Regions from separate parts of the Nostoc sp. DedQUE04 genome, predicted to be linked through region 3. Evidence: predicted binding sites of a transcription regulator. Region 3 holds the regulator's gene; each other region holds the start of a gene.
What was found. The regulator HrcA, encoded in region 3, represses chaperone genes, less so after heat shock. The targets are predictions, from matches to a motif close to TTAGCACTCNNGANTCNNGAGTGCTAA.
Positions count from the first base shown of each region.

Region 1: a site for HrcA is predicted at 2,664-2,690, ahead of groL (chaperonin GroEL). Genes of this name have one in related genera too.
Region 2: a site for HrcA is predicted at 1,937-1,963, ahead of groES (co-chaperone GroES). Genes of this name have one in related genera too.

Region 1 is NZ_JAVRCA010000120.1:2,113-8,988, forward strand. It holds gene fabG (3-oxoacyl-[acyl-carrier-protein] reductase) at 1-493, shown strand, start outside; gene RM049_RS38510 (Rpn family recombination-promoting nuclease/putative transposase) at 576-1,421, shown strand; gene RM049_RS38515 (MraY family glycosyltransferase) at 1,483-2,565, opposite strand; gene groL (chaperonin GroEL) at 2,723-4,396, shown strand; gene corA (magnesium/cobalt transporter CorA) at 4,658-5,800, shown strand; gene RM049_RS38530 (hypothetical protein) at 5,866-6,561, shown strand; RNA gene rnpB (RNase P RNA component class A) at 6,608-6,876, shown strand, end outside.
Region 2 is NZ_JAVRCA010000060.1:39,572-46,447, forward strand. It holds gene groL (chaperonin GroEL) at 1-1,466, opposite strand, end outside; gene groES (co-chaperone GroES) at 1,607-1,918, opposite strand; gene RM049_RS30310 (response regulator transcription factor) at 3,006-3,683, shown strand; gene RM049_RS30315 (NIL domain-containing protein) at 3,754-4,062, opposite strand; gene RM049_RS30320 (ATP-binding protein) at 4,321-5,718, opposite strand; gene RM049_RS30325 (chemotaxis response regulator protein-glutamate methylesterase) at 5,915-6,876, opposite strand, start outside.
Region 3 is NZ_JAVRCA010000023.1:82,795-89,670, forward strand. It holds gene RM049_RS17665 (hypothetical protein) at 109-780, opposite strand; gene RM049_RS17670 (DUF2834 domain-containing protein) at 972-1,649, opposite strand; gene RM049_RS17675 (heat-inducible transcriptional repressor HrcA) at 1,771-2,922, opposite strand; gene RM049_RS17680 (rhodanese-like domain-containing protein) at 3,388-3,720, opposite strand; gene RM049_RS17685 (DUF3352 domain-containing protein) at 3,879-5,540, shown strand; gene RM049_RS17690 (hypothetical protein) at 5,858-6,349, shown strand; gene cysE (serine O-acetyltransferase) at 6,511-6,876, shown strand, end outside.

The DNA of each region.
Region 1 (6,876 bases), on a different contig from region 3:
GGATATTTTGGTCAACAATGCAGGAATTACGCGCGACACACTGCTTTTGCGTTTGAAGCCAGAAGATTGGCAAGCAGTGATAGACCTGAATCTCACTGGTGTTTTCTTATGTACACGCGCCGCCAGTAAAATTATGCTGAAGCAGCGATCGGGGCGGATTATCAACATTACCTCTGTTGCTGGGCAAATGGGCAACCCAGGCCAGTCAAACTACAGCGCCGCCAAAGCAGGTGTAATCGGCTTCACCAAAAGCGTTGCCAAAGAACTCGCTACTCGTGGCATTACCGTTAACGCCGTCGCTCCTGGATTCATCACCACCGACATGACCAGCGATCTCAACAACCCCGAAGATATTCTGAAATACATTCCACTCGGCCGCTTCGGTCAACCCGAAGAAGTCGCAGGAATGGTGCGCTTCCTCGCCGCCGATCCCGCCGCCGCCTACATCACTGGACAAGTCTTTAACGTCGATGGCGGTATGGTAATGGCCTAAATAGTTGAAGGGTAGCGATTTTTCGTAGTTGGCGCTAAAGAGCCAACTACGAACTTATTAAATAAAATTTGACAGATTAGTTATGAAAACAGACTCTATTTTTTATCGTTTATTTCAAACTTTCCCCAGTGCTTTTTTTGAATTAATTAATCTGCAACCATCAGAAGCAAATGCATATAATTTCGCTTCAGTAGAATTAAAGCAAACAGCATTTCGCATTGATGGGGTCTTTCTTCCTGTTGCTGACACTAATCATCAGCCGATTTATTTTGTAGAGGTTCAATTTCAAAAAGATAATGAATTTTATGCTCGTTTATTTTCAGAAATATTTCTGTATTTACGACTTTACGCACCTACTTCAGATTGGCGAGCAGTAGTTATATTCCCTCGCCGCAGCCTTGAACCAACCCAAGTCCAACCGTATCGAGTCTTACTCGAAAGCCAACTTGTAACGAGGCTATATCTAAACGAGCTTGGAGAAGTAACTGAATATTCCTTAGGAGTTGGTATTATCAAATTAGTAATTGTAAATAAAAAACAAACTCCCATATTAGTCAAAAGTTTGATTACAAAGACACGTTCGGAACTGAGCGATAAAGCACTTCAAAAAAAAGTGATAGATTTAATAGAAACAATTGTAGTTTACAAACTACCGCGTATCAGTCGTCAGGAGTTGGTAAAAATGTTTGGACTCGGTGATTTTGATATCAAAACGACTAGACTTTATGAGGAACTCAAGCAGGAAACAACTCTAGAGCTAGTCATGCGCCAGTTACGACGACGCATTGGTAATTTGAATCCGCAATTGTCAGAGCGCATCAGCCAGTTATCTATCGAACAGCTTGAAAATCTAGCCGAGGCACTGTTGGATTTTTCCACAGAAGGAGATTTAGTTGTTTGGCTGCAAGACAATTTAACTCAAGCTTGAATTTTTGGTGAATTGAATAAACATAGTAGGGCTAGCACTGCAATGCCGACCCTACAAGCAACTAAGGCTGTTGGCGTATCCTTTGCCAGACTGTAAAGCCCAAAAGTAGGATAATACTACTGGCGGTTGTCAGCATCACAGCCAAACTCATACCTTGTATTCTCATCGCTAGCAAGTTGAAAACTAAGGTAATTGACCAAAGGGTAAATGCAGCATGGCGCTGGGAGAGTCCCCAAGCAAGTAAGCGGTGGTGCAGGTGGTCTTTGCCAGGAGTACTCAGAGGGTTATTTCCTGCTAGTAGCCGCCGCACAAATACTTGAGTGGTATCTAGCACCGGTAATAATAGAAATAAAACCGTGGGAATTAGGGCATAAATTGTGTTTTGTTGCAGTTTCCCTAAAATACTAGTTGCTGCCAACACATAACCAAAAAAGTATGCTCCGGCATCACCCATAATAATTCGTGATGGATGGAAATTATGGCGCAAAAATCCTAGTGCAGCACCTCCCAAAGCTGCGAGAACTAAGATTGCCGCCGCACGATTGTTAAATTGAGCTGCAACGCCCAACAAACTCATGGCGGTGATAAAGCTAATTCCTCCTGCCAAGCCATCCATACCATCCATCAAATTGATGGCGTTGGTAATCCCTACTACCCATAGTACTGTTAGCAACATGGACAGAAGCGAGTCGATGGGAGTGCCAAACAGGACTTTGACACTGATACCATTAGCTACCAGTAACAGTGCTGTGACAATTTGCGCCCACAATCGCACAGAGGGCGGTAAGCCAAACTGATCGTCAATAAAGCCCACCAGGACTAATATCGAACCCCCCAACAGAATAGTGAGCACCTGAGCCAATACGTTTTGGAGTTCGATCGGTCGTAAAAGGCTAGCTAATACCAGCGCGGCAATCACGCCCGCGTAGATAGCCAGCCCCCCGGCATTGGGTAAAGGTTCTCGGTTGAGTCGCCGTGCGTTGGGTTGGTCAGCCCAACCTACCCGCAAGGCGAATTTGCGTACTGTCGGAATTAAACGCCAAGTTACAAGCCAAGCCAAGAGGAACGTAAATACTACTGCCAACCAGCCGGTGCCGCTAGGGTCGGCAATACCAAGGGACTTAAGGGAGTTGTCTAGATTCATCTCCCAATTCAAGCATTACTGCCAGTATCTAATATGAGCATCACCTGTATATTAATCAATTTTTTTATTTCCATTTGTAACTTGAGCCGCTTGAGAGATTAGCACTCTGGCGCTGTGAGTGCTAAATTGTCTAATGGAAGCGCTGGAGAAATCAAACATGGCGAAAATTATTGCATTTGACGAGGAATCGCGGCGATCTCTAGAAAGGGGTGTTAACGCCCTTGCCGATGCCGTAAAAATCACCTTGGGGCCCAAAGGTCGCAATGTCCTTTTAGAGAAAAAATTTGGCGCACCTCAAATTGTCAACGATGGTATCACTGTTGCCAAGGAAATTGAATTAGAAGATCCTTTGGAAAATACTGGTGCAAGACTCATCCAGGAAGTGGCCTCAAAAACTAAAGATGTCGCTGGAGATGGGACAACCACCGCCACAGTTTTAGCACAAGCCTTAATTAGAGAAGGTTTGAAGAACGTTGCGGCAGGTAGTAACCCTGTGAGCTTGAGACGCGGGATCGACAAAACTATTGAGGCATTGGTAGAAGAAATTGCCAAAATAGCCAAGCCAGTAGAAGGAAGTGCGATCGCTCAAGTTGCCACTGTTTCTGCTGGTAACGATGAAGAAGTTGGTCAAATGTTAGCTCAAGCAATGGAAAAAGTCACCAAAGATGGTGTAATTACCGTTGAAGAATCTAAATCCCTGACAACTGAACTAGAAGTAGTTGAGGGGATGCAGATTGACAGGGGTTATATTTCTCCCTACTTCGTCACCAACAACGAACGGCAAATCGTCGAATTTGAAAACGCCCGAATCTTGGTGACAGATAAAAAAATCAGCAGCATCCAAGATTTAGTGCCAATTTTAGAAAAAGTTGCCCGTTCTGGTCAGCCTTTGCTAATTATCGCTGAAGATGTCGAAGGTGATGCTTTGGCAACTTTGGTGGTGAACAAAGCGCGCGGTGTACTAGCCGTAGCTGGAATTAAAGCGCCTGGGTTTGGCGATCGCCGCAAAGCTTTGTTAGAAGATATTGCGATTCTCACCGATGGACAGTTGATTTCTGAAGAAATCGGTTTAAGCTTGGATACGGCTGCTTTAGAAGCGTTGGGAACTGCCCGCAAAATCACCATTGACAAAGAAAACACCACAATTGTTGCTGGTAGTGTCACCAAGCCAGAGGTACAAAAGCGGATTGGTCAAATTCGCAGACAGTTAGAAGAAACTGATTCTGAGTACGATCGAGAAAAACTGCAAGAACGCATCGCCAAGCTCGCTGGCGGCGTGGCAGTGATTAAAGTGGGTGCGGCAACCGAAACCGAACTCAAAGACCGTAAGCTGCGGATTGAGGATGCGCTCAACGCTACTAAAGCTGCTGTAGAAGAAGGTATTGTTCCTGGTGGTGGAACAACCTTAATTCACTTAGCTAAGGCAGTACAAGCGATTAAAAACACCCTAGAAAATGACGAAGAAAGAATTGGGGCTGATATTGTCGAACGAGCGCTAGAAGCCCCCTTGCGCCAAATAGCAGACAACGCTGGTGCTGAAGGTTCTGTAATTGTCTCGAAAGTCCGGGATAGCGACTTCAACATTGGTTACAACGCCGCTACTGGCGAATTTGAAGACTTGATTGCTGCTGGTATTATCGACCCTGCCAAAGTTGTGCGTTCAGCTTTGCAAAACGCTGGTTCCATTGCTGGTTTGGTCTTAACCACCGAAGCGATCGTTGTTGAAAAGCCAGAGAAGAAATCCGCTGCTCCTGCCCCTGATATGGGCGGTATGGGCGGTATGGGCGGTATGGGCGGCATGGGTGGCATGGGCGGCATGGGTATGTTCTAATTTCTGCTGATCCAGATAAATATTTTTTAAACAGTTTGTCTTGCCAAGGCAAACTGTTTTTTGTAGCATTGCTGATTCAAAGGCAATATGTTATACCAATTCGTAATTCGTCAGATAAAATCTGGGTGATGACCTCTTTATATTAATTTTTGCAAAATAACGTCTGAGTTATGTAAGTTATTTTTATGTCCTTTGTTATTTACTAATGAAAAATGACAAATGACCAATGACCAATGACAAATGACTATTAGGTAATATTGCATGGCACGAAAATTACGTCGCCTTCCTAAAATACTCACCAAGCTATATGAAGACGAGTTCCATCACCAACCAGGGACTATACCTGGAACCATTTTTATTGATGCAGATGCTCCACCACCAATAATTTTTTTGATTGACTATAACCAAACCAATTTCATTCGCGAACAAATAGAAACTCCAGAGGAGTGTGTCTCTTATCTGGAATCGGAATCGGTTTCTTGGGTAGATGTACAAGGTTTAGGTAGTCAAGATATATTACAACGATTGGGTAACATTTTTAAGTTACATCCTCTAGTTTTAGAAGATGTAGTTAATGTACCGGAGCGTCCTAAAACAGAGGATTATGAAGATCAATTACTTTTCATTGCCCGGATGGTAGTACCAAAGGAAAGAACATGTGGTTTTTATAGCGAACAAGTGAGTTTGATATTAGGAAAAAATTATCTACTGACAGTACAAGAGGAACCAGAACATGATTGCTTTGAAGCGGTGCGATCGCGAATTGAAAAAAACAAAGGTATCATCCGTAAACAGGGAGCAGATTATTTAGCTTATGCTCTATTAGATGCAATTATTGATGGCTTTTTCCCAGTCCTGGAGCTTTATGGCGAGCGAATCGAAGAGTTAGAGGAGGAAGTAATAGTTAAACCTACTCCCCAAACACTGCAAAATATTTATCAAATTAGACGAGAATTACTGCAACTACGTCGTGCTATCTGGCCCCAGCGGGATGCAATTAATTCCTTAATTCGAGATGCTCCCGATTTGATTTCTGAAGAAGTACGAATCTACCTGCGAGATTGTTATGACCATACTGTACAAGTGATGGATATGGTAGAAACTTATCGAGAACTATCATCTGGATTAATGGATGTGTACCTTTCGGCAGTAAGTAATAAAATGAATGAAATCATGAAGGTACTAACGATAGTTTCAACGATCTTTATTCCCCTGACTTTTGTGGCCGGAATATATGGTATGAATTTCAATACAGAGAAATCACCATATAATATGCCTGAGTTGAATTGGTATTGGGGCTATCCACTTTGCTGGGCATTGATGTTAGCGATCGCATTTAGTTTGCTATTATTTTTTTGGCGAAGAGGGTGGCTGCAAAATTCTGTAGTAATCAAGCGCAATTAAAAATTGTAGATTAGCGATGAGTCAAATATATATTCATTAGCACCGGGAGTTAAGATTTTTGAGTTATGAGGAGTAGCGACCAAAATTTAGTAGTTTTGACGATTTATATTATCGGTGTCTCTTATGTTTTCAACCGCATGATTGAATCCATCGATGATCAAGTAAAATTTGAGTTTAAAAAAGGAACTGTTGACGAACAACTCAAAGAACAAAATCTCGACGATAAAATTGGAATTTCCTTTAAACTCAAATCTTCATACCCAATTGACGATTTGAAAGATTTAGGAATTAGCATTGAAAATAAATCAGATAATGTTGCCGTATACGTTGACTGGGACAATAGTTCTTTAGTTGTTGAACATAGTAAGCAATCGCGCCGCGTAATTCGGAAATCACCAGACTTAACCCGCGACTTAGCAGTACCCCAAAGTCCTAGCCTGATTGCTCCCAAGAAAACACTTTCTGAAACAGTGACAGCAGAAGATGTTTTCCAGCGCGATCAAGTAGCTGGAACCTATTTAGCAAAAAAACCACTAATTGATATCAATGGGCTACAAAAAGGGCAAAAAAAGTTGTACAACGATTTTATTAACAGAAAAAAAGAGTTGGATTTTTCCCTGCAATTAGTGTTGAGGATATCTGAAGTGCGTCTAGGTCTAGCTCCAGGTCGTGATTTTCCTCCTATTAGCATTATCAATTGTCCTTTCACAGTCAGGAAACTACCTTGGACTTACGCTCTACCTTGGAATAAAAAAAAGTAATAACCTGTCAACCCCTTGTGTTAACCGGGTACACTGGATTTAAGGAGAGAGTAGGCGCAGGCGGTTGCAGATCGGTCATAGTTACTGGTTTGAGGAAAGTCCGGACTCCCGAAAGACCAAACTTGCTGGATAACGTCCAGTGCGAGCGATCGTGAGGATAGTGCCACAGAAAGATACCGCCAATCAATTTTAGATTTTAGATTTTAAATTTTGGATTGAATCTAAAATCCAAAATCCAAAATTCAAAATTGTTTGGTAAGGGTGCAAAGGTGCGGTAAGAGCGCACCAGCAGCATCGAGAGGTGCTGGCTCGGTA
Region 2 (6,876 bases), on a different contig from region 3:
AACAAATCAACAAACTCGTTGGTTGCAGCGTTGTAGCCAATGTTGAAGTCTTTCTCTTTGACGCGTTCAGCAATAACAGCACCATTCTGACCGGCGTTTTCAGCAATCCGCTTCAGAGGTGCGGGTAAGGCGCGAACCACAATCAAAGCACCAATCAACTCTTCATCCTTAAGGTTGCTCTTTGCCCACTCTTCCAAGTCGGGAGCCAGGTGAGCTAGAGTTGTACCACCACCAGGAACGATACCTTCTTCCACAGCAGCTTTGGTGGCGTTAATAGCGTCTTCTAGGCGCAGTTTCTTGTCTTTCATTTCGGTTTCGGTTGCTGCACCTACTTTCACTACAGCAACACCACCAGAGAGTTTAGCAAGACGCTCTTGTAATTTCTCTTTGTCGTAAGAAGATTCGGTTTCATCGATTTGACGACGAATCTGTTCGACACGAGCCTTAACAGCAGCTTCGTTACCTTCGGCAACAATTGTAGTGCTGTCCTTGGTGATAGTGATCCGGCGAGCTTTACCCAAGCTATCCAGCTTGGTGTTATCTAGCTTCAAACCAGCATCTTCGGTAACTAGTTGACCACCAGTTAAAACGGCAATGTCTTCTAATAGTGCTTTGCGGCGATCGCCAAAGCCAGGAGCCTTAACAGCAGCCACATTGAGTACACCGCGCAAACGGTTTACTACTAAGGTTGCCAAAGCTTCTTTTTCAATATCTTCGGCGATAATCACCAAAGGACGACCAGCACGAGCTACTTGCTCTAACACTGGTACAAGGTCTTGCACCAAAGCGATTTTCTTATCAGTCAACAGTAGGAAAGGTTCATCAAAAACCGCTTCCATCCGTTCAGCATCGGTAGCGAAATAAGGAGAGATGTAGCCTTTATCAAAGCGCATCCCTTCAGTGATTTCCAACTCGGTGAACATAGATTTCCCTTCTTCTAGGGAAATTACGCCTTCTTTGCCCACCTTGTCCATTGCTTGGGCAATCATCTGACCAACTTCTTCGTCATTACCAGCCGAGATCGCACCAACTTGGGCAATGGCTTTGGAATCTTCCACTGGACGGGCGTGTTCAGCAATTTTTTCTACCAGGAAGCTGGCAGCTTTGTCAATACCGCGCTTCAGTGAAATCGCGTTAGCACCAGCTGCAACGTTCCGCAAGCCTTCTTTGACGATCGCATGAGCTAATACGGTAGCGGTGGTAGTACCATCGCCCGCAGCATCATTGGTCTTAGAAGCAGCTTGACGAATCAGAGCTACACCAGTGTTTTCAATGTGGTCTTCTAATTCGATTTCTTTGGCGATCGTTACACCGTCATTGACGATTTGCGGTGCGCCAAACTTCTTTTCTAGGACTACGTTACGACCTTTGGGGCCAAGGGTAACAGCTACAGCCTCAGCCAGGATGTCAATGCCTCGTTCCAAGGCGCGACGGGCGTTTTCGTTGTAGATAATGCGCTTTGCCATAATTTATTGTTAGTTGTCCTTTGTCATTTGTCATTTGTCTTTTGTTCTACCCTTCGGGAAGCCGCCCGGAGGGCATCTACGTCATTTGTCATTTGTCATTTGTCCTTTGTCATTGGCTAATGACTAATGACCAATGACCACTAGATAACAACTGCTAAAATATCTTTTTCAGAAAGCAGTACATATTCTTCAGTGCCGAGCTTGATGTCAGTGCCAGCGTACTTAGAGTACAGCACCTTATCACCGACTTTAATTTCCAATTCCTGACGGTTTCCATCGTCATTACGCTTGCCAGGGCCAAGAGCCACTACTTCCCCTACTTGGGGCTTTTCCTTGGCGGTATCGGGCAAATACAGACCACCTGCGGTCTTCTCCTCAGAGGCGCTCACTTTTACGAAAACGCGATCGCCTAAAGGTTTAACTGTAGAAACGCTTAGAGATAAAGCTGCCATAATTATTTTCTCCAGAGTTTAGCACTCTCAACTCCTGAGTGCTAATTTATCGAAAAGTGGCGTCCAATGGCAAGAATGCCTTGAGTACGGGTTCCCGAACTAGAAGGTCATAGATGTACTTAAGTATAAATGCTTAATTATTTATACCTTGCGGGTTTTGTTCTGTAAGTTACGAAGAGAGTAGGGAATGGGGAATAGGGAAGAATTTTCATAACTCTTAATTCTCCACTCAACTTTATTTGCAAAGCTTGCAAATTGTTATAGAACTGTAATCAGGGAGCCGCTCGATGAGTAACAATACAGTGATAGCGATCCAGTCCAACCATCAAATTCCTAAAAAACTCAATCTTTAGAACATAAGACCCTGAGTAATTGTGTAGAAAGTTTAGGACTTGCAAAAATTCAGCGAGACATTTTTATTTGCGCTGACCAGGCAATTGCTGCTCAAAACGAGCTAGTCTGGAATTCTGGGATTACTTAAAAAAGCGACTTAAAGATTTAAAACTCGATGAGCCGTACTAAAGTCATTCTATTTGCGTCTATAAAACTAAAGCCAACTGCTTGCGTGTTTCTGGTTCTAGATCCATAATGGTGATTTACCCTGATGGTGTCTGGTATCGCCAAGCAAACCCGGAAGTTACTCTGCGGATCGTCCGAGAACACTGAATAGGTAATAAGGTGGTAGAAGAATATGCGTTTTCAATCCATCTTTTGCCTGAAACTTCCCTAGTTTCTTGTGAACACCTCATAGAGGCTTAACAACGAAAGGATATGGTATAGCAGTAGGCTTTAAGAAAGTGCGGGTTGGTTTTGAGGTAGGGTCATCTTTAAGCCAATACTTACTTGTCAGTCCGAAAGATTATTATTTAATCAGTGTTTTTTACCCCGCCCCTTTCAAAGCGATATATAATAGCGCATTATAGATACTACTGCTATACGTATCCTTGCTGGACTTTTGCTATCGAGCTACTAGTCTATTGAAAGTGCTCGGCATTTTTGAGACTTCGAGACAGCAAAGGCAAGTTAAGTAGGAAAAAGGACAACATCTCGAATAACCCACCATAGAGGATAAATATTCAAGACTTTGATGGACCGAAGCGCGACAAGTGCCACTGCTATGAAAGAGCCCAGCATGAAAGATCACAAACGACTTCTATTGATTGATGATGACCCTAACCTCATCTTGCTGGTGAAGGATTACTTAGAATTCCGGGGATATGAAGTCATCACCGCTGAAAATGGACGTGAAGCTCTGGAAATTTTAGAGCAAGATGTTCCAGACATGATCATCTGCGATGTGATGATGCCGGAAATGGACGGATATACTTTTGTGGAACAAGTCCGGCAAAACGAACGCACCAGCTGGATTCCGGTTCTTTTCCTTTCAGCTAAGGGACAAAGTGCAGACCGAGTTAAAGGTCTGAACAAAGGTGCTGATGTTTATATGGTCAAGCCCTTTGAACCAGAAGAACTCGTAGCGCAAGTTGAGTCCTCGCTGAAACAAACTATCCGTTGGAAAGAACACCAAGCAAAAGGAGGCGAAAACGGTTCCCGTATCCAGGTTCCCTTCGATGTGCAATTAACCCCAACCGAACTGAAAGTAGTTCAGTTTGTTGCTAGGGGTTTAGCTAACCGTGAAATTGCTGAAGAACTCAATGTTAGTCAGCGAACGGTTGAAAGCCATGTGTCCAATATGTTGGGCAAAACCAATCTCCACAATCGCACTGAACTAGCGCGGTGGGCGATTGAAAATCAAATGGCCTAAACAAAGTTAAGAGTTAAAAGTTAGGAGTTATGAATTTTTTAATTCCTAACTCCTAACTCCTAACTAATATTTACCAACCATCTTCTTCAGGGCTGGATTGGTGCAAAACTTCTAAATCCAGTTCATCCAGGTAAGTCAAGGCACTTTCAATCTGGGAAACAGTGCCCCGTAGTTCCAGATCAAAGCAGCTATATTGTGGCACGTTTGCGCTTATCTCGGCAGTAGCAATAATTACTGTGATCCCATAGTGAGAAACCAGTCGTGAAATGACTGGTTCCTCATGCAAGTCTTTAGGAATACGAACCTGGATGCGAGTTTGGGTGCGTCTATTATTTAAAATATCAGTATTAGATTTTACTTGTTTATTTGGAATTGCCATTCTAGCTTCCTATTCGACTTCTGGGATGAGGGTTTGGCTTTGCACTACTTCTTTTAAGACTAGCGTTACTCATCCTATGCACGCAAATGGTAGCAAATGATTCATAATTCATCATTAAGATGCGATGAGATGAATTATGGATTCCTATAAAAAAGTGCGATCGCATTTAAGTGGATTATAAACTTATTAACTTATAAGTTAACTTTGTTGAAAAATGAATAAACACTTTGGAGAATAATTCTTCGGTGAAATCTTAATTCAAGTGTTGCTTTTATGATTCACAGGTAATGCTATTGGAATTTCGATCGTAAATTCCGTTCCATGAGCAAGTTCAGACTTTAGCTGGATATTTCCCTGATGTTTCTCAATAATTTGATGGCTAATTGCTAAACCTAGTCCCGTTCCTTTGTTGATGGGTTTAGTTGTAAAAAAAGGATCGAATATCTTGCTTTTAATTTCAGAATCTATTCCATTACCGTTATCTCTAAATGTAATTATGACTGTTTCTAATTGAGTTACTTCAGTTTGAATTACAATTTGCTTTTGGATCTGATTATCTAGCTCTAGTAAAGCATCAATGCCATTACTAAGGATATTCATGAATACTTGGTTTAATTGTGCTGGATAACATTGAACTGGTGGGAGATTTCCATACTTTTTAATAATCTCAATTTTTGGTTGTAGTCGATGATTTAAAAGTAATAAAGTACTTTCAATTCCTTCATGAATATTAACAGCTTTTTTATCTGACTGATCGAGTCGAGAAAAGTTTTTTAGGGACAGCACGATGTCACGAATTCGATCGGTTCCTATCCTCATGGATGAAAGAATTTTTGGTAAATCATCGCTGATGAAATCAATATTAAAGTCACCAAATTTTTCTTCAAACAAAGAATAGGAATCTGGATGTTCTTGTTGATATAGTTGGATTAAATTTAAAAGACAGTTTACATGGTTATTAAGATGATTAAAATTACCGTGAATAAAATTAACAGGATTATTAATTTCGTGCGCTAAACCTGCAACCATCCGACCTAAGCTAGACATTTTCTCTGTCTGAATCAATTGAACTTGGGTAGTTTGTAATTCTCGTAAAGTATTTTCTAACTGTTGTGCTTGAAGTTGGGCAGTAGCAGTTGCAGTAGTGAGTGCTTTGAGGTTATTGTAAGCTTTGGAATGATAACGAATGCGGGCAATTAACTCAACTGGATCTGGTAATTTGATTAAGTAGTCATTAGCGCCTTCGGTAAAAGCTTCTGCTTTGAGCTTTGCTTCTTCTTTACTGGATAACATAACGATTGGTACATCACGAGTTACTGGATGAGAGCGAAACCAACGCAGTAACATTAATCCATCGATATCTGGCATGACCATATCCAAAAATATCACCGTTGGTTCTATGGCGATCGCATCTTGAATAGCCTGAGCCGGATTGCTTGTATAGTGAAGGGATATATCTGTTTCTGTCGCAACCATCCGACGGAAGGCTTCGCTGATAATTATCTGATCGTCAATTAGCAAAAGCCTGACTGTGGATATTTTGGCATCCAGAATAAATGGCGCGGCTTGTGGAGCTTGTGGTTGACTCCAGTTTGGTGGTGATAATCTTGCTGTCTTTGGAGATATTTCTAAGAGTGCTGTTTCTTGCAGGTTCATTTAGCACCTATAAATAGGTATTTGTTTTTAATACTACAAACTAGTCAGTAAAATATACTAATATGTAATTGTCGTGATTATATCTCAGTAATTAAAAGTATTAGTGTTTTGCAATACTTCGTAAAGGTGTTTTAAGTATTTGCTTTCATACACAGTTTTGATACAAAAGTATTATAAAATACTTTTAAGTTAAGTGTTATTTCGTAAATTTGATGCAGGCTGATGCGATCGCCTCAACTGGCAAAACCTCTACCGCAGCTTTTAATTCCACTGCTACTTTCGGCATACCATAAACAACGCAAGTTTTGCGGTCTTGAGCAATAGTATGCCAACCTGCTTCGCGCAATTGTTTTAAGCCTTGAGCGCCATCTCCTCCCATCCCCGTCAGCAAGGCCCCAACCCCTTTTCCAGTCCAATTTTTAGCCACACTCTTGAAGAAAACATCAATTGATGGACGATAGAAAAAATATAGTGGTTCTTTGTCATAGCTAAAGGTGAGGTCGGGACGCATTATTAAATGAAGATTTGTGCCAGCAAGCAGAACTTTACCAGGCTGTGGTGTAGAACCTGCGATCGCTAGTTGCATAGGTAGAGGAATTTGCTCATTCAACCAGGCGGCAAAACCTTGGACAAATTGGGCATCCATATGTTGAACAATAACCACAGCTGCCGGAAAGTCTTGGGGAAATTGAGAGAGAATAGTTTTCAATGCCTGGGGGCCACCAGTGGAAGCCCCAATAACGATTAGAGGTGGAAGTGATTTTGAGTGATGGACAGGGGGCGATCGCCGATGTGAAGATTTGCCAATTAAGCGGGCGATCGTGGCAATTTTATTTAGTAACCCATCATCGCCTAAGATTGGCGTATTGATGGCATCCAAGGCTCCATAGCCCATTGCTTCAAAAACCTTGGCTGCATAGCGATTAACGCTAGCTGTTACCATCACAATCGCGCAGGGAGATTGCCTCATGATATGCCGAGTAGCTTCTACTCCATCCATACTGGGCATCAGCACATCCATCAAAATCAAGTCGGGAGTATCAGCCGCACACTTGCTCACAGCTTCCGCACCATCGTAGGCAACCCACGCCAGCTTGTAACCTGGTATTTTTACCACAGCTCGCCGCAGTACCTCTACAGCCATTAACATATCGTTAG
Region 3 (6,876 bases):
TCACTGAAAAAAGGGAGGCTCTACACTTTTATCATCTAGGTGCATTGCCCCCAAAACTCCCACACTTCTTTCTGGCAGTGAACCTTGGCGATCAATAGAAGAAATTTACTACCGATTAGCTATCAACGATTCTTCACGAATAGTTGATGGTAAGGGCGGGCGCAAGCAAAGATAAACAAGTGGGCCGAGTAGCGGGACAAACGCTATTGCCCAAAACACCTGGGGATTATTCCAGTGATGACGAGCCATATCATCGCCAAGGATTGTGGGGAATAAAAGACAAAAAAGGCAAAATGCCAAGCTCATGCCATTAATAAAGCGATCGCCTTGAAACTGCTGCACAAAATCTCCCCAGTCACCTAAGACAAACCCATAGGTGAGCAAGCCAACAGTACTTAAACTCAAAACAATCCCAAAAAAACGAGAATCTAGCAGTCGTAAAAAAGTATCCTTTTGTCCAGAAAATTCTTGATTTTGTTCGCGAAAAGCCAAATATGGTAATAAACCAAGCACTCCCGATCCGACTGATGCCAAGGCAAAAGGCCAAAAAGGAATTCGTTGCATTCTGCCATCAATGAACAACAAACCACTGTAAATTAGTAACCAGATCCCGACTAAAGAAAACAAGGAAAGGATAATTGGATTTATGTCAAGCCACTGAAGAGTAAATATATTTTTCAGCAGAATTAGGGTTTCCTGTAAATGCAAGGGCGGTGCTAACAGTAAGATATAGGCGATAAATCCAAGCCATAGTAACCACAATGCAACTTTTCTATTGATCATTTTTAGATGGGTGCATTTAACATAATTACTAATTTATAGTTCGTATTTTTTGCGTCTAAATCCACCTTTTTGTAGAACGCTGCCCTTAGCTTGTTGAAAAATAGGGGTAAATATATACGTGATTTTTGTTTCAGTTGGAGATTTAGTCCCCAACTGAAACTGTCTTTAATTAGGAATTAAAAAGTGCTTTAATTTGCAGCTGTTTGCTGACTGCGTATTGCCTCAACACCTACGTCTGGTAGAGGTGGACGTACACACAAATAAATCAATGGCCCTAATAGCGGTATCAACGCTATTAGCCAGAATATCTGTGGATTTTTCCAATCACGACGCGCCATATCATCCCCTAGCACAGCTGGGAATAATAGGCAAAGTAGACAGAAATCTAAACTCATCACATTGATGAAGCGGTTGGTTTGCCACTGTTGCACAAAATTACTCCAATCTCCTCCTCTTAAACCATAGACAGCTAGAATAACCGTGGCTACCATCAAGACAACCCCAGTCACACGAGAATCTAACAGCTTGAGGAAGGTATTCTTTTTACCGACAAACTGATTATTTGGTTCTCTAAAGGCTAAGTACGGCAAAAATGCAAAAGCACCAACTCCGAAAGAGACAGTAGCAAACAGCCAAGCAGGTATTTTTTGTCCTCTACCATCAATAAAAACTACTGCGCTGTAAATAAGAGGCCAGATGCCCATGAGGTTGAATAATGCTATGACTAACGGGTTAACGCCTTGCCACTGGCCAATAGAAAGGTTTTTAATTAACTCGAATGTACCAGGTTGCTCAGGAGGTGCGAGAAAAAAACCATAGACAACAAATCCCAGCCACAGTAGACTAAAGGCAATTTTTCTAAGCATGAAAGATTTAAGTAGTATTAATTATTGATTTTGCCGTTACAAATACGGCTATGTGCTTGCTATGTGGTATTGTTTCCTCCCCTAGAGGCGTAGCGGCTTGTTCCTAAAGATTAACCGCTAATTAAGGATTGAAATAACTGAAAGCTTCTGAGAGATAATCAGCAGCAGATGCTACTACTGCGATCGCACTTTCATAATCTAGACGCGTTGGCCCCAAAACTCCTACACTTCCTACGGGTATCGAACCTCGGCGATAGTTAGAAGAAATCAAGGTGCAGGTGCGTATCGGTTCTAATGGATTTTCTGCGCCAATGCGAACCGTTACTTTTGGTTTTCCACCATCCTCTAGTTCTGGTTCTTCAAATATTAATCGCCACAGTTGGTCTTGTTCTTCTTCCAGCAGGTGGATAATTGTTTGTACTTGCTGTAACTGGGAAAATTCTGGCTGGCGCAAAACTTCTGACACACCCCGAACCATAATTTGGGTTGCAGTCGGTGCAAGAGTGCGACGAGTCAATTCGGCAACTGAGTTTTTCAAAAATTCCCCGTAGCGTTGGAATTCTTGATCTAGTTCGCTCCAGTTGAGGTGGCCTAATTCCAACAGACTTCGCCCCCGCAGGTGACTATTCAAAAAGTTAGAAACAATCTGCAACTCGCGATCTATTACCTCTGAATCCCGTTGGCTTTCTTCTGGTGTTAGCGACAAATCCATCAATTTAGAATGTGTCTCATAACCATCTGTCACCACAATCAGCATAATCCGTCCGGCTTCAATTTGCATTAATTGCAGATGTCGCAATAGCGCTGTGGTCGTTTGCGGTATAGTAATCAAGCTAATACAACCACTCAAGGTTGCTAAAATCTGCGCGGCTCCTTGCAGTAGGGTTTCTAAACTCCGATCTTGCCACTGTAGCTGCTTTTGCAATGCCACCTCTACTTCTCGCCCTAAAATTTCCGTAGCACTTTGTGGAAGCAAGCTCCGCGTAGCGTCTGTCTGCGACACGCTGCGCGACCGCAGAGAAGGCGTAATTAGCTGGTCAACATAAATGCGATAGCCCGAATCTGAAGGTACACGTCCAGCAGAAGCGTGTGGTTGGTAGAGCAATCCAGACTTTTCTAAAACACCCATGACATTGCGAATTGTCGCCGAGCTTACACCCAGATCGTACTCCTCAACCAAAGCCTTTGAACCAACTGGCTCTGCCGTAGCAATGTAGTGACGTACCGTTGCCCAAAGTATATGCTGTTGTCGATTTGTTAACTGAACTTCCATTATGGTATGTTTTGCTGAAGGCAGATTTTAATCAAACTCTCAAAAAATTTGTGGATTTAATCGAAACAGAAAATATTAATAATTTATTAAGATATCAAATTATATAACTATATTATGATAAGTATTTTTAAAGTTTATATACAAAGCATTTTTTAAGATTAGGGTTGAACTAGTAGCTCAATTTTTTTGCAAAAGCTGCTAGTTATAATGTACCCCTCCGATGCTTTTTTCTAACCGTACTTTTGCATAAATTTATGCTTGCAACAGTATTATTAGATACGTATTTTCTTCAGGGGTTACTGCCGAACTGTAATTTAGAGCAATCCAACATTTTTATGCAGATGTAGGTGATGCCCAAATTTCAAACTTTCCGGCAAGCCTCTAAATAGATGTACTTCTATGTTTAGCATAGCAAAATTCAGATGGAAGAGTAAGTTCCATCTGAATGATCTATCCGAGCATAAGCTAATACTGGGGAATTGAAGAGTCTACTAATTGGGAATAGGCATCAATACCACCCGAAATATTTTGCACATTTGTAAAACCTTGAGCAATCAACCACTGGCACATTTGGGCAGAGCGGATGCCGTGGTGGCATAACACCAAGGTTTCGGCTTCGGGATTGAAGAGGGTCGGTACTCGATCTCCCCATTCGGCAAATTGACTTAAAGGTAGGTTAACAAAGCCCTCAATGCTAGCGATCGCCAATTCTTCTGGTTCACGCACATCTACTAGCTGAATACTTACATCACTAGAAGAAAGACGTTGCGCCAGTTCTTCTACACTAATTTGGTTCATGGGTTGACTAAAAGAATTCCCGATAAACAGTCTTAATCCTATTTATGGTGACAGAAAATCTCTGCCTTTGCATGAGTATCCATTCTCAAGAAGGTTGATTAATTCTGCTAGGCTTTCTGCTTAAATGGCTGTAAACCGTCTTTTTTAATAGGTTTAATGTGAATAGGCAACGTTCATTTATCGGTTTTATCGTCGCTGGGGCGATCGCCCTGCTAGTAATTGCGATCGCAGGCTTTTACTGGTTTTTCGCTAAAAGTCCGGCTAACCTCATTGCTTCTAGCTCTGGGCCTGGTGCAGCCATATTCGTGTCGAAACTTTCTCCTGCAATGGTTTCATTATTGACCAATCCTGACCGTTTGCAGGCGTTGGAGCGCGAAGAAGAACTATCTAAACTCAAAACCAGTTTATTCGCCAAGAGTGGCATAGATTACAAACAAGACATTCAACCCTGGTTAGGGGACGAAATTACATTAGCTATTACTACCTTAGATATCGATCGCAATCCAGAAAACGGACAGCAGCCAGGATATCTGTTAGCATTAACAACCAAGCAACCAGAGAAAAGTCGCGAGTTTGTCGAATTGTTGTTTTCCAAACGAGCCTTAGCTGGTGCAACCTTAGCTGTTGAACAATATAAAGGTGTAAAACTGATTTCTGACAATTCTCAACCAGAACAAGACTTGCTTGCTGGTTCTGTTGTCGGTGAAAACTTTGTCTTATTTGCCAACGATCCCAAAGTACTAAAAGATGCTATCAATAACGTCCAAGCGCCCGATCTGAATTTGACTAGCTCACCCGAATATCAAAAAGCTGCCAAAGAACGGCTCAAAGGGGGATTAGCTGTAGCTTTCTTGAATCTTCCCATCGTAGCAAAATGGCAAGGGTTAGAGTTACCAGAACAACTTTATAACAGTCAAATCATATCCTTATTGTTGAATCCCCAAGGATTGCTGGCAGAAACCACCATTTTGACTTCATCGGAAATTGTCCCTCCATCTGCACCGCTATCTAAACCTGTGGGAGCATTGCAGTATGTTCCAGCATCCGCAGGTTTAGCAATTTCCGGCTCGAATTTGAGTAACTTGGCTGACAGTGATTTAGCCAAACTCTGGAAACAAGCAACAGCAACTATATATGGTTCTGGGGAAGATGTGGTTTCTCGGTTAGCAAAACCTTTAGCAGATGTTCAAAAACGCTGGGGTATAAATTTACCAAAAGATATTTTCAGTTGGGTAGAAGGAGAATATGCCATAGCATTGTTACCGGCGAAAGAGCAAACAACTCCTCATTGGATTTTTGTAGTAGAAAAATCTGAGAGTGTGGAAAAAGGTGTTGCTCGATTAGATGCGATCGCCTCATCCAATGGACTCAGTATTAATTTCTTAACTATAGACAAGCAAAAAATATCTGCTTGGACAGAGTTAACCACAGCAACAAAAAAAAGTGATGTCAAAGAAGGAGAATCTTTCAGCATTGAAACAAAAGTGCGGGGATTGCACACAACTTTAGGAAATTACGAAATTTTCGCGTCTGACTTGGAGACGATCGATGAAATTCTCACAACCAAGGATAATTCCATAATTGACAATCCTAATTTCAAAGATAGTATCGCGGCAATTCCCCTACCAAACCAAGGTTATGTATATCTCGATTGGACAAAGAGCCAGAATTTGTTAGAGCGTCAAGTACCGATTCTCAAACTAGTGGAAGTTTTAGGTAAACCATTTTTTAACAACCTGCGATCGCTCACAGTTAGTAGTTATGGAACTGACACGCGATCGCTCAAAGGTGGTGTCTTCTTCAAACTCCATAATTCGTGAGATTTTCATAAAAGCTCAAAGTAGAGAAGGGAAAAAATTCTTTTCTCTTCTCTACTTTCTTGCCTCATAATATTTACGTAGATATTCTGTAGCATTTGGTAATTAATGTCTTGATTGCAAAAATTCCCCACTATCAACGGGCGTGATTTAATGTTGCTGTCTAGATCCAGAAATAACCAAGCAATTAACAGTCCACTTTCAAAAACATCAACTGTGGCACATTTGATTGTGGCACAACCAACTGAAATTTCACTGGAATTTTTTTATTAGAATATGTATATATCACTACTTATTTAAAAGCCTGTTGGAGGGCTACTATGAAATACTGTCGCCCCCGACTTCAGTTTCGCGGCGGTTGGCTGTTGGCTATACTTACCGCCATTACAGCTACCCCTGCAATCGCACAGACAGCAAACTTTGCCACTTTGAATTTATCAACAAACTTTGATTCAGCACAAGGAACAGTACAGGGGTTTACAGGTGGTTCTTACTCATTGTCTGCCATAAGTAACCGCGATCGCGATCAAAAAGCTTGCATTGGCTTTGCCGATCCCAAACCAGATCACATTATGGTTTTGGAAAAAGACTTTCCTCAGCTAACAATCCAAGTTGATAGCAACAACAACGACACCACTTTAATTATCCAAGGCCCAGATAAAACAACAATTCGTTGCGGCGATGATACTGGCAAAAGTAAAGATGCTAGCGTTAGCGATCGCGACTGGAAAAAGGGAACCTATCGGATTTGGGTAGGTACATTTAATCCTGGAGTCAAGCGTGATTATACTTTGAAAGTGGAGCAACAGTGAAGTGGAGAGTGCTGAGTTAGGAGTTAGGAGTTAGGAGTTAAGTGATTAATAACTAATGCCCAATTCCCAATGCCCAATGCCCAATGCCCAATTTTTAGGTGTAACACCTGAGAGGATAATATGGGAGAGTAGCTTGTTGTGCTTTCCGAGGGTGCTATCTCGTGCTATCTATACTGTGTGCTGACTTTCGTATCATATTTGAACGTGACCCAGCTGCCCGTAACTGGTTGGAAGTTTTATTTTGTTACCCTGGTTTGCAAGCCTTGTTATTCCATAGGCTGGCTCACTGGCTGTATAGTGTTGGTCTTCCCTTTATTCCGCGCCTGATTTCTCACTTGGCTCGGTTTTTTACTGGAATTGAAATCCACCCTGGTGCAACAATTGGGCAAAGTGTGTTCATTGACCACGGCATGGGTGTAGTAATTGGTGAAACTGCGATCGTCGGAGACTATGCTCTAATTTATCAAGGTGTCACCCTTGGGGGTACTGGTAAAGAATGTGGCAAGCGCCATCCTACTGTCGGTGAA